Regions from separate parts of the Peterkaempfera bronchialis genome, predicted to be linked through region 2. Evidence: riboswitches for the same ligand, from Rfam matches in the RefSeq annotation. Region 2 holds a riboswitch; the other holds the start of a gene.
What was found. Region 2 has a riboswitch for S-adenosylmethionine ahead of C7M71_RS06510 (aminotransferase class V-fold PLP-dependent enzyme). Riboswitches for the same ligand answer to the same signal wherever they lie in the genome.

Region 1: it holds a riboswitch for S-adenosylmethionine, as region 2 does, so the genes downstream of both, thrC (threonine synthase) here and C7M71_RS06510 (aminotransferase class V-fold PLP-dependent enzyme) in region 2, are expected to answer to the same signal.

What each region holds. Positions count from the first base shown of each region.
Region 1 is NZ_CP031264.1:2,935,427-2,941,336, forward strand. Features, by position in the region: gene groL (chaperonin GroEL) at 1-712, opposite strand, end outside; gene C7M71_RS12930 (cold-shock protein) at 1,110-1,313, opposite strand; gene C7M71_RS12935 (MoaD/ThiS family protein) at 1,910-2,188, opposite strand; gene thrC (threonine synthase) at 2,185-3,471, opposite strand; SAM riboswitch class I at 3,487-3,627, opposite strand; gene C7M71_RS12945 (glucosyl-3-phosphoglycerate synthase) at 3,782-4,786, shown strand; gene C7M71_RS12950 (alpha,alpha-trehalose-phosphate synthase (UDP-forming)) at 4,828-5,910, shown strand, end outside.
Region 2 is NZ_CP031264.1:1,488,224-1,494,133, reverse strand. Features, by position in the region: gene ctaE (aa3-type cytochrome oxidase subunit III) at 1-135, opposite strand, end outside; gene C7M71_RS06520 (response regulator transcription factor) at 309-740, shown strand; gene trpD (anthranilate phosphoribosyltransferase) at 868-1,941, shown strand; SAM riboswitch class IV at 2,036-2,155, shown strand; gene C7M71_RS06510 (aminotransferase class V-fold PLP-dependent enzyme) at 2,412-3,818, shown strand; gene C7M71_RS06505 (Lrp/AsnC family transcriptional regulator) at 3,840-4,121, opposite strand; gene C7M71_RS06500 (rhomboid family intramembrane serine protease) at 4,180-5,013, opposite strand; gene C7M71_RS06495 (hypothetical protein) at 5,189-5,440, shown strand; gene C7M71_RS06490 (NYN domain-containing protein) at 5,895-5,910, shown strand, end outside.

The sequences.
Region 1 (5,910 bases), 1.4 Mb from region 2:
CCTTCTCGAGGATCGGCAGCAGGTCCTTGACGGAGCTGATCTTGGAGTTGGCGATCAGGATGTACGGGTCGTCGAACGACGCCTCCATCCGCTCCAGGTCAGTCGCGAAGTAGGCCGAGATGTAGCCCTTGTCGAAGCGCATGCCCTCGGTGAGCTCAAGCTCCAGACCGAAGGTGTTGCTCTCCTCGACGGTGATGACGCCTTCCTTGCCGACCTTGTCCATCGCCTCGGCGATGAGCTCGCCGATCTGCGGGTCAGCGGCGGAGATGGAGGCGGTGGAGGCGATCTGCTCGCGGGTCTCCACGTCCTTGGCCTGCTCAAGCAGCTGGGCGGAGACGGCCTCGACAGCCGCCTCGATGCCGCGCTTGAGGGCCATCGGGTTGGCGCCGGCGGCGACGTTGCGCAGACCCTCGCGGACGAGAGCCTGGGCGAGCACGGTGGCGGTGGTGGTGCCGTCACCCGCGACGTCGTCGGTCTTCTTGGCGACCTCCTTGACGAGCTCCGCGCCGATCTTCTCGTACGGGTCCTCGAGCTCGATCTCCTTGGCGATGGAGACGCCGTCATTGGTGATCGTGGGGGCGCCCCACTTCTTCTCAAGGACGACGTTGCGGCCCTTGGGGCCCAGCGTGACCTTGACGGCGTCGGCGAGCTGGTTCATCCCGCGCTCGAGGCCGCGGCGCGCTTCCTCGTCGAACGCGATGATCTTGGCCATGTGGGATGGTCCTCCATGGGGGTCCCCCCGGCCAGAGGCTGGGGGAGGGATGGCATGCTCCGGACCGCGTGGCGCCCGCGACGGACGGCCCCTGGCCGCGTGGGTCCTTTCCCCACCGCCCGGGAGCCTCACCGACCCGGTCCGCTGTCACTCTCAACCTCAGAGTGCTAACGCAATAGTTAGCACTCTCCCCCGAGGAGTGCAAGCTCAATGGCCGGGGTTTCGGGGGCGGACACGACGGCGGGCCCGCACCCGAGTGTTCGGGTGCGGGCCCGCGAAGACCGTGTGGAGCACTGGCCGGGTCCGCTTCGGCGCCGAGGCGGTCACAGCCGCCGGGCGCATCGGTCCGGGCGCTTCTCCGGTCGGTGGCCGTGGTCGCAGACGAGACGGCCGGCGGTCAGCCGGCGAGACGGACCATGTCCGCCTGCGGGCCCTTCTGGCCCTGCGAGATCTCGAACTCGACCCGCTGGCCCTCCTCGAGGGTGCGGTAGCCGTCCATCTGGATCGCGCTGTAGTGGACGAACACGTCCGCACCACCGTCGACCGCGATGAAGCCGTACCCCTTCTCCGCGTTGAACCACTTGACGGTGCCCTGAGCCATTCCAAACTCCCCTAGTACTGGCCCTTTCACGGACCCGCACTCCGCGGACCCGGGACGACCGCCCACCTCGGCCCCCCCGAAGCAGAGCCCATGCGGGTGAGCGTGTCGACCGCGGCTGAATGTATCCGCATCGATGCCCTGTGCAACAGAGCAAATGGACGAGAAATCCGGAAGTGCGCTAACGGGTGTTCCGGGGCAAATCCCGCAGCGGAAGGCAATACGGGCCGGACATAGCGGACCTGCGCGACAATTCGCGCCCAGAATTGTGACGCGCCACGGCAGTCAGGGCGTGCGTGACGGGCGCCCGTCTCAAAGAGCGGACGTGCTGCCGTGCGGAGAGGTCGAGAGGTTTGGAATGCACGGTGGCGGTACAGAAACAGGTGGGGCCGTCCATGTCGTATGCCATGGAACAAGCCACCGCCGACCGGAGCCCACTCTATCGCGCTTCCGGTGGATGGACGTGCCCGGGCCACACGATCCTCACAGGTCCTCTCCGCCCATAAGCAGCGCATGGCCACCGCAGACCCGCGAAAAGCGGCCGGGCGCCGGTCCGCGATCGATTGACCGCGGACCGGCGCCCGGCCGGAATTCGACGTTCAGCAGCCGCCGGCGACGGCCGGGATGATGGAGATCCCGATGCCGTCCGGGGTGGCGGTCCCCAGCCCCTCGGCGAACCGCACATCGTCGTCGTTGACATAGACGTTCACAAAGCGGCGCAGCTTGCCCGCGTCGTCCAGCAGCCGCGCCCGGATGCCGGTGTGGTTGGCCTCCAGGTGGTCGATGACCTCGGCGAGGGTGGTGCCCTCGGCGGTCACCTCGGCGGCGCCGCCGGTGTAGGTGCGCAGGATGGTGGGGATGCGGACGTTGACGCTCATGCGAGGCCAGCCTCTCGGAACGAAGCAAGGGTGGGGCGGATGGTCGCGGTCGGGCCGGTGCCGGCGACCGCGTCCAGGGTCTTGAGTCCGTCGCCGGTGTTGAGCACCACGGTCTCGGCGGCGGGGTCGAGGAGGCCCTTCTCCAGCAGCTTGCGCAGCACGCCGACGGTGACGCCGCCGGCGGTCTCGGCGAAGATGCCCTCGGTCCGGGCGAGCAGCTTGATGGCGTCGACCACCTCGGCGTCCGAGACGTCCTCCACGGCGCCGCCGGTGCGGCGGGCGATGTCCAGGACGTACGGGCCGTCGGCGGGGTTGCCGATCGCCAGCGACTTGGCGATGGTGTCCGGCTTCACCGGGCGCACCACGTCATGGCCGGCCTTGTAGGCGGCGGCGACCGGCGAGCAGCCGGTGGCCTGGGCGGCGAAGATCCGGTACGGCTTCTCCTCGACCAGGCCGAGGGCGATCAGCTCCTTCAGCCCCTTGTCGATCTTGGTGAGCTGGGAGCCGGAGGCCACCGGGATCACGATCTGGTCCGGCAGCCGCCAGCCGAGCTGCTCGCAGATCTCGTACGCCAGGGTCTTGGAGCCCTCGGCGTAGTAGGGGCGGAGGTTGACGTTGACAAAGCCCCAGCCCTCGCCGACCGGGTCGCCGATCAGCTCCGAGCAGAAGCGGTTGACGTCGTCGTAGCTGCCCTCGATGGCCACCAGCTCGCCGCCGTAGACGGCGGCCATGACGACCTTGCCGGCCTCCAGGTCGTGCGGGATGAAGACGCAGGAGCGGAAGCCCGCCCGGGCGGCGGCAGCGCCGACCGCACCGGCCAGGTTGCCGGTGGAGGAGCAGGAGAGGGTGGTGAAGCCGAAGGTGCGGGCGGCCTGGACGGCGATGGCCACGACCCGGTCCTTGAAGGAGTGGGTCGGGTTGCCGGAGTCGTCCTTGATGTGCAGGCCGCCGGTGACGCCCAGCTCGGCCGCCAGGTTGTCGGCCCGGACCAGCTTGGTCCAGCCCGGGTTGAGGCCGGGGAGGGAGGCCACATCCGCGGGGACGGGCAGCAGCGGAGCGTACCGCCAGATGTTGGTGGGGCCGGCCTCGATCTGCTTGCGCAGGGCCTCGGGGTCGCCGCTCGGGAGGTCGTACGCGATCTCCAGCGGCCCGAAACACTCCGGACAGGCGAAGCTGGGGCCGAGCGGGGACCGGGCGCCGCATTCGCGACAGGAGAGCGCGACGGCGGGACCGAGATCGACGGTGGGGGTGTCCGCAGCGGGTGCGACGGTCTGCACAGCCATGGGCGAGGGCCTCTCTCCTCATCTTCCCTGCGGCGCATCTCGCCGCAGGACGGAATTGGCACCTTGCCCACCGGGGCCTCGCAGATGACGGGCGAAGCCGGTGGGAGGGTTGCCGGGACTTCGTCGGGCCGTTCCCTCTGTCCCTCTGGATGAGCTCTATGGCGTCCTGAGGACGCATTTGTCAGCAATCGACCCCGGCATGCGATGGTCGTATCGCTTGTCCAAGACTGTAACCGACGGACCCGGCCCTCCAGGGAGCCGTCCGCCACGCGAGATGGATCATAGGACCGCCGTGACAGGAGAGAACCGAGTGCTCGACGAGGTGGAGGGCTGGCTGCGCCGCCGGTCCTGGTCCGCCGCCGACCGGCCGCTGCGCACCCTGTGCGCGGCCAAGGAGGCGGCGGGGGCGGCGGGAACCATCAGCGTGGTCCTGCCCGCGCTGGACGAGGAGTCCACCGTCGGCGGGATCGTCTCGGTGATCCGCCGCGAGCTGATGGAGCGGGTGCCGCTGGTGGACGAGCTGGTGGTGCTGGACTCCGGGTCCGGCGACCGCACGGCCGAGGTGGCGGCGGCTGCCGGGGCGCGGGTGGTGCACCGCGACGCGATACTCCCCCGAGTGCCGTCGGTGCCGGGCAAGGGCGAGGTGCTGTGGCGGTCGCTGCTGGTGACCAGCGGCGAGATCGTCTGCTTTGTGGACGCCGACCTCCGGGAGTTCTCCGCCGACTTCGTCTCCGGGATCGTCGGCCCGCTGCTGACCGACCCGGACCTCCAGCTGGTGAAGGCGATGTACGACCGGCCGCTGGAGACCGAGGGCGCGGTGGTCCCGGCCGGCGGCGGCCGGGTGACCGAACTGGTGGCCAGGCCGCTGCTCAATCTGCACTGGCCGCAGCTGGCCGGGTTCGTCCAGCCGCTGGGCGGCGAGTACGCGGCCCGCCGGTCGCTGCTGGAGCGGCTGCACTTCCCCACCGGCTACGGCGTGGAGCTGGGCCTGCTGGTGGACGCGCTGGGCGAGGCCGGCCTGGACGCGCTGGCCCAGGTGGACGTCGGCGTACGCCACCACCGCCACCAGGACGGGCAGGCCCTCGGCCGGATGGCGGCGACCATCTACCGCACCGCGCTGGAGCGGCTGGTCCGCACCGGCCGGCTGAAGGGCGAGGACGACCTGGTGCGGCCGCTGCTCACCCAGTTCTCCCGCACGGCGGCCGAGCGGCCCGGCCAGGGCGGCGGATTCGCCCCGCACACCCACGCGGTACCGGCCCTGGAGCGGCCGCCGATGACCAGTGTCCCTGAGTACCGGGCCCGCCGCGCGGCGTAGCGGCTGGTTTGCCGGGAGACCCGCCCGGCAAGGTACGGGGCATGGCCGAGACCGAAGCACATCGCGATCGCCCGACCGCCGCCACCGGCAGCGGATCCATACTCGTCGCCTCCAACAGAGGGCCGCTCTCCTTCACGGTCGAGGACGACGGGGCGCTGTCGGTCAAACGGGGCGGCGGGGGGCTGGTCTCCGGGCTCTCCTCCATCGAGGACGCGGACGCCGTCTGGGTCTGCGCGGCGCTCACCGAGGGCGACCGCACGGCGGCCCGGCAGGCCCCCGGCGGGCGGCTGGACCGAGCCGGATTCACGGCGCTTCCCGGGGCGGCGGGTGGCGGCCAGAACGTCCGGATGCTGGACATCGACCCGGGCACCTTCGCCCGCGCCTACAACGGCATCGCCAACTCCACGCTCTGGTTCGTCCACCACCTGCTGTACAACACCCCGACCGCGCCCAACTTCGACGAGCGGTTCCGCAAGGAGTGGGCGTCCTACGAGGCGTACAACACCGCCTTCGCCGACGCGCTGGCCGAGGAGGCCGCGCCGGGCGCGGCGGTGCTGGTGCAGGACTACCACCTGTCGCTGGTGCCCAGCCTGCTCCGGGAGCGCCGCCCGGACCTGCGGATCGGGCACTTCTCGCACACCCCGTGGGCGCCCTCGGAGTACTACCGGATGCTGCCCGACGACGTGGCGCGGGATGTGCTCACCGGCATCCTGGGCGCCGACCGGGCGGCGTTCCTCACCCGCCGCTGGGCGGACGCCTTCGCCGACTGCTGCGCCTCGGTGCTGGGCGCCGAGGTGCGGCGGCCGGCCGACGGCGACCTGGAGGTGGTGTACGGCGGCCGGACCACCCGGCTCGGGGTGCACGGGTTGGGCGCCGACGCCGACTTCCTGCGCGAGCGGGCCCACCGCGCCGATGTGGACTCCCGGCTGGCCGGGCTGCGGGAGGCCGTCGGCGACCGCAGGGTGGTGGTCCGGGTGGACCGCACCGAGCTGTCCAAGAACATCGTCCGGGGGCTGCTCGCCTACCGGCATCTGCTGCGCACCCGCCCGGAGTGGCACGACCGGGTGGTGCATGTGGCCTTCGCCTACCCCTCGCGGCACGACCTGCCGGAGTACCGGGAGTAC
Region 2 (5,910 bases):
CGCGAAGAGGGCCGCGAAGAACATCAGTTCGGAACTCAACCAGACGATGGTTCCGACGCTGACCATGTTCGGTCGGTTGACCGATCCGTGCGCGTGCCCGGTTTCTACTGCTGTTGCTGTCGCCACGACCGACATTATGTCGGTCCCTTATTCCGCCTTCACTCCGGGGGTGGTCCCTCGGTGTGTCCAGCTTGTGACGTACCCTCCAACGGCTCAGGCGGGGTGTCGCGGGCCGTGATCCGGAGTACCATCCAGCAGCAGTCAAGTGGTCCCGATCACATCCCGCCGAGTCCCCGGGGGCATCGTCCATGGCGCACGAGACCGTCACCGTCCTCGTCTACAGCGACGACCGCAATACCCGCGAGCAGGTGCGCCTGGCCCTCGGCCGGCGGCCCGCGGCCGACCTGCCGGCGGTGGAGTACCTGGAGTGCGCGACGGCGCCCGCGGTGGTCCGCGCGCTGGACGCCACCCGTAAGAGCGGAGGCGGCATCGACCTCTGCGTGCTGGACGGCGAGGCGGTGCCGGCCGGCGGCATGGGCCTCTGCCGCCAGCTCAAGGACGAGATCTACGGCTGCCCGCCGGTGCTGGTGCTGATCGGCCGGCCGCAGGACTCCTGGCTGGCCGCCTGGAGCCGCGCCGACGCCGCCGTCTCCCACCCGGTCGACCCGGTGGCACTGGCCGGAGCCGCGGCCGAGCTGCTGCGCTCCCGGGCCGCCGACCGGGCGCACGCCGCGTCCTGAGCCGTCCCGCCAGGAGAGCCCGTCTCACCAGGAGAGAAGGGGTGCCCGGATCGAGGCGCCCCTTCTCTCCTGCTGGATAGGGTGGCCTTTTCCCTACTGTCCGTACAGGCGAAGGCTGGAGTTGGTCATGGCGAACGTGGCACCTGCGAACGGCGGCGGCGACCCCGTGCAGGCACGGTCCTGGCCGGATGTCCTGACTGCACTCGTGCAGCGCCAGGACCTCACCGAGGCCGACACCGCCTGGGCCATGGCACGGATCATGAGCGGCGAGGCCACCCCGGTCCAGGTGGCCGGGTTCATGGTGGCGCTGCGCGCCAAGGGCGAGACCGTGGAGGAGGTCAGCGGCCTGGTCGAGGCGATGTACGCCTACGCCGAGCCGCTGGAGGTCCCCGGGCCCGCCGTGGACATCGTCGGGACCGGCGGCGACCGGGCCAAGACGGTCAACATCTCCACCATGTCGGCGATCGTCGCCGCCGCCGCCGGGGCCAAGGTCGTCAAGCACGGCAACCGGGCCTCCTCCTCCGCCAGCGGCTCCTCCGACGTACTGGAGAAGCTGGGCATCAGCCTGGACCTCTCCGCCCGCCGGGTGGCGGAGGTCGCCGAGGAGGTCGGCATCACCTTCTGCTTCGCGGCCAGGTTCCACCCCGCGATGCGGCACGCCGCCCCGGCCCGCAGCGAGCTGGCCATCCCCACCGCGTTCAACTTCCTCGGCCCGCTCACCAATCCGGCCAGGGTCACCTCCTCCGCGATCGGCTGCTTCGACACCCGGATGGCCGGGATCATGGCCGGGGTGCTGGCCCGGCGCGGCTCCACCGCCCTGGTCTTCCGAGGCGACGACGGCCTGGACGAGCTCACCGTCACCGCCCCCTCCCACGTCTGGGTGGTCCGGGACGGCGCCGTCACCGAGACCGCCTTCGACCCGCGCGACCTGGACATCCCGCTGGTCCCCATCGAGGCGCTGCGCGGCGCCGACGCCTCCCACAACGCCGAGGTGGCCCGCCGGCTGCTGGCCGGGGAGCGCGGACCGGTACGGGACGCGGTGCTGCTCAACACCGCCGCGGCCCTCACCGCGCTGGACCTCACCGAAGCGCCGCTGACCGAGCAGTTGGCGGCCGGTGTCCAGCGGGCGGCGGACGCCCTCGACACCGGGGCGGCGCAACGCACCCTGGAGCGCTGGGCGGCGGCCACCGCGCGCGGCTGACCCGTACGGCAGAGGACCGGCACCGACCCCCCGGCTGTCCGCATCGCGGACGGCAGTGTGGACGGCGGCCGGTCCTCTGCCATAATCCTCGGCAGGTCATGAGTGACAGCACCGCAAGCCCCGGCTGGCTGTCCGGCAACCCTCCGTCCGTGGCGGGGTGCCCCGGGTGAAGACCAGGTCGCACGGCAGAGACGCCGTACGGCAAGCGCGGACCCCTCGTGAGACTTCAGGGGTCCTGGTCCCGAGGAGTCATACCGTGACGAAGCGAATGCGCTAGAGGCCACCGGCCTCCTCCCTCCCCCTCGCCGAACGGCGCGCTGCTCTTCGCGCGCCCCCGTACGGCCCCGGGGTCGACCCACCGCAACCCGCCACAGCCCCGCAGCCCGCCCGGCTGTGCCGCTCCGGCGTGGCTTCGCCGTGCCTCGGTCGCCCCTGCCCGCGCACGCCTTCGCACCTCCAGGAGCCCCGCCATGACCGCTCAGCCCCTCACCGCCGCCTCCGCCGCTTCTGCCTCCGCCGCCTCTGCTGCCGCCGACTGCGGCCCGCTGCCCGTGCTCGGCCGGGAGGTCGAGGTGCCGCTGGTCGGCGGCGAGAAGGTGGCCTACGCCGCCCTCGACTACGCCGCCAGCGCCCCGGCCCTCCAGCGGGTCTGGGACGACGTCGCCGCGTACGCCCCCTACTACGGCAGCGTCCACCGGGGCGCCGGATACCTCTCCCAGCTCTCCACCGACCTCTTCGAGCAGAGCCGGCAGGCCGTGGCCGACTTCCTGGACCTGCGCGAGGACGACCAGGTGGTCTTCACCCGGGCCACCACCGACTCGCTCAACCTGCTGGCCTCGGCGCTCCCGGCCGGCACCCGCGTCCTCGCCTTCGAGACCGAGCACCACGCCTCGCTGCTGCCCTGGCGCCGCGACGGCCTCACCGCCGACTACCTGCCCGCCCCCCGCTCGCCGCAGCAGGCCGTGGCCGCCTTGGAGGAGGCACTGGCCGCCGCACCCGAGGGCCCCACGCTGCTCTGCGTCACCGGCGCCTCCAATGTCACCGGCGAGATCTGGCCGGTCGCCGAGCTGACCGAGACCGCCCACCGGTACGGCGCCCGGGTGGTGCTGGACGCCGCCCAACTGGCCCCCCACCACCGGGTGTCGGTGCGCGAACTCGGCGTGGACTGGGTGGCCTTCTCCGGGCACAAGCTGTACGCGCCGTTCGGCGCGGGGGTGCTGGCCGGCCGCAGCGACTGGCTGGACGCCGCCGAGCCGTACCTGGCCGGCGGCGGCGCCAGCCGTACCGTCGCCCGCGCGGCGGACGGCTCGGTCGCCGTGGAGTGGCACAGCGGCCCGGCCCGGCACGAGGCGGGTTCGCCCAATGTCATCGGCGCCTATGCGGTGGCCTCTGCCTGCCGGGCGCTCTCCGAGACCGGCTTCGACGCGCTCCAGGCCCGCGAGCAGCGGCTGCTCGCCCGGCTGCGGACCGGCCTGGCGGAGATCCCCGAGGTGCAGGTGCTCAGCCTCTTCGGCGAGGACCACGCGCGGGTGGGTGTGCTCTCCTTTGTGGTCCGTGGCTGGAACAGCTCGCACCTCGCCGCCGCGCTCTCCGCCGAGTACGGCATCGGGGTGCGCGACGGCCTCTTCTGCGCCCACCCGCTGGTGCGCACCCTGCTCGGCGGCACCGCGGACGCACCCTCGGAGTGCGGCGCCCCCGAGCCCTCCCTGCCGGGGGAGCGCAGCCTCAACGCGATCCGGGTCTCCTTCGGCGCGGGCACGCCCGACGAGCATGTGGAGCGCTTCCTGGCAGCGGTCCGGGAACTGGTCAGCGACGGTGCCCGCTGGTCGTACCGGACCGAGGGCGGGCGCTGCGTGCCGGACAGCCGCCGGGGCTGACCACCCCCGGGGAGGGGGCGGCTACTCGTCCAGGCCGAGGGCGAAGGCCGCCTCCAGGTCGTGCTGCGAGTAGGTCCGGAAGGCGATGTGCGTCTCGGTGTGCTGCACCCCGGGGACCTTGTTGAGGTGGCCGGGGATCACCTCGGCCAGGTCCTCGTGGCTGCGCACCCGGACCATCGCCACCAGGTCGTAGGTGCCGGTGACCGAGTAGACCTCGCTCACGCCGTCCAGCGCGGCGATTGCCTCGGCGATCTCGGGAATCCGGTCGACGGTGGTCTTGATGAGCACGATCGCGGTGATCACACGGGTCTCCTGATCGGGAGGGGGACGGCTGCCGGGCCAGCGTACTGAGGTCCGCCGGTCAGACCGGGTCGGGGTCGGACTCCCGGCGCGGGTCGGCGGCGGGCTGCGGGGACTGCGGGGGCTGCCGGGGGGAGCGGGCGCGGCCGTAGAGCGCCCAGGTGGCGAGGAAGCCGGCGGCGAAGCCGATCACATGGGCGAGATAGGCCACCCCCGGGTCGGAGTCGTCGGCGGAGTGCGCCCACCACCACTGCACGGCGAACCAGAAGCCCAGTACCAGCCAGGCCGGGAACCGCAGCGGCAGAAAGAGCAGCAGCGGCACCAGGCTGGTGACCCGCGCCTTCGGATAGAGCCGCAGCGAGGCGCCGAGCACCCCGGCGATGGCGCCGGACGCACCGATCAGGGTGCGGGTGGCGTCCGCGGTGTGGATCTCGGCCAGGGCGTAACCGTAGGTCGCCACGGTGCCGACGCCCAGATAGAAGGCGAGAAAGCGCAGCCGGCCCATGCGGTCCTCCACATCGCGGCCGAAGACCAGCAGGAAGAGCAGATTGCCCAGCAGGTGCAGCCAGCCGCCGTGCACAAAGAGCGAGGTGACCACGGAGAGCGCCGGGACCTTGCCGGGGACCTCGGCGGGCGGGCAGTGCGGCGCCCCGGCCGGGGGCGGCGGTACGGCGGCGGGGGAGAGCGGCCGGTTGGTCAGCAGTTCCTCCGGGACCGCCCCCCAGCGCTGGGTGTAGCGCTGCTGGGCGCAGCCGCGCTGCTGCGGCGAGCCGTACAGCGGGTCGAGGCCGGAGGCCGGGCCGGTGACGAAGACGGCGGCGTTCACCGCGATCAGCGCATAGGTCACCAGGGGCAGGCGCCGGACCGGGCTGTCGTCGTGCACCGGGATCACCATGGTTCGGAGCATTCCCCGGTGCGGTGGATCCGGCACTGCGGGGTGCTGCGGACGGGCGAGCCGTACCACCGGGGACCGGGCGGTCCCGAGGCGCGAACGAGTGCCCGCGGGCAGGGCCTCAGGCCATAGGGTTTGGCGTACGCGAATCGCCCGGGACGACCGAGAGGACCCCCACATGCCTGTCCCCGTGCCCACCGCAGGGACCCGGTGGCGCTGCACCCTGTGCGGCAACCTGACCCGCTTCGACGTCACGCGGACCTCCCGTGTGGTGGAGTTCGTCCACCTCGACCTGGCGGGCGAGCCCTCCGTGGAGGAGCGCGAGGTGCTCAGCGAGAGCGTGGAGTCGGTGCGCTGCCGCTGGTGCAACGCCGTGGACCAGGTGGAGCTGGTCGACCGGCCGGGCGCCGGCGAGGCCGACTCGGCCTGAACCGGGCCGTGGTTCGGCCGGCGCACTGCCGGGCAGGAACCGGCACGCGGGAGAATCGAAGGTAGCGGTGTACGGGGAGGCGCCGGACGAGACGGATCGGAGTCGTGGACGTGGTGGACAGAGCTGGAACGGCCGCCGGACCGCAGGGGCGGCAGCCCGCTGCGCGGGGAGCGGCCGATGACGCCGGGGTCGGGGCGGGCGCGGTCGGCGCCGGCGGCCGTGGCCCGGACGGCGTCCCCGGCTCCCCGACGAAGCCCCGGCCTCCGGCGTCGCCGCCCCGGCCGACGCCCCCACTGCCGGCACCCCCGGCGACGGCCCGCCCGGGGACGCTGCGGCAGGGGGTGGCTCTTCCGCCGGTGAGGCTTCCGGTGGTGCTGCCGCCGGCGGTAGTTCGGTTGGTGCTTCGTCCTCCGGCGCCCCCGGCGCAGCCGCTGCTGCTTCCTCGGGCGGCAGCATGTCCGATGGCGGGT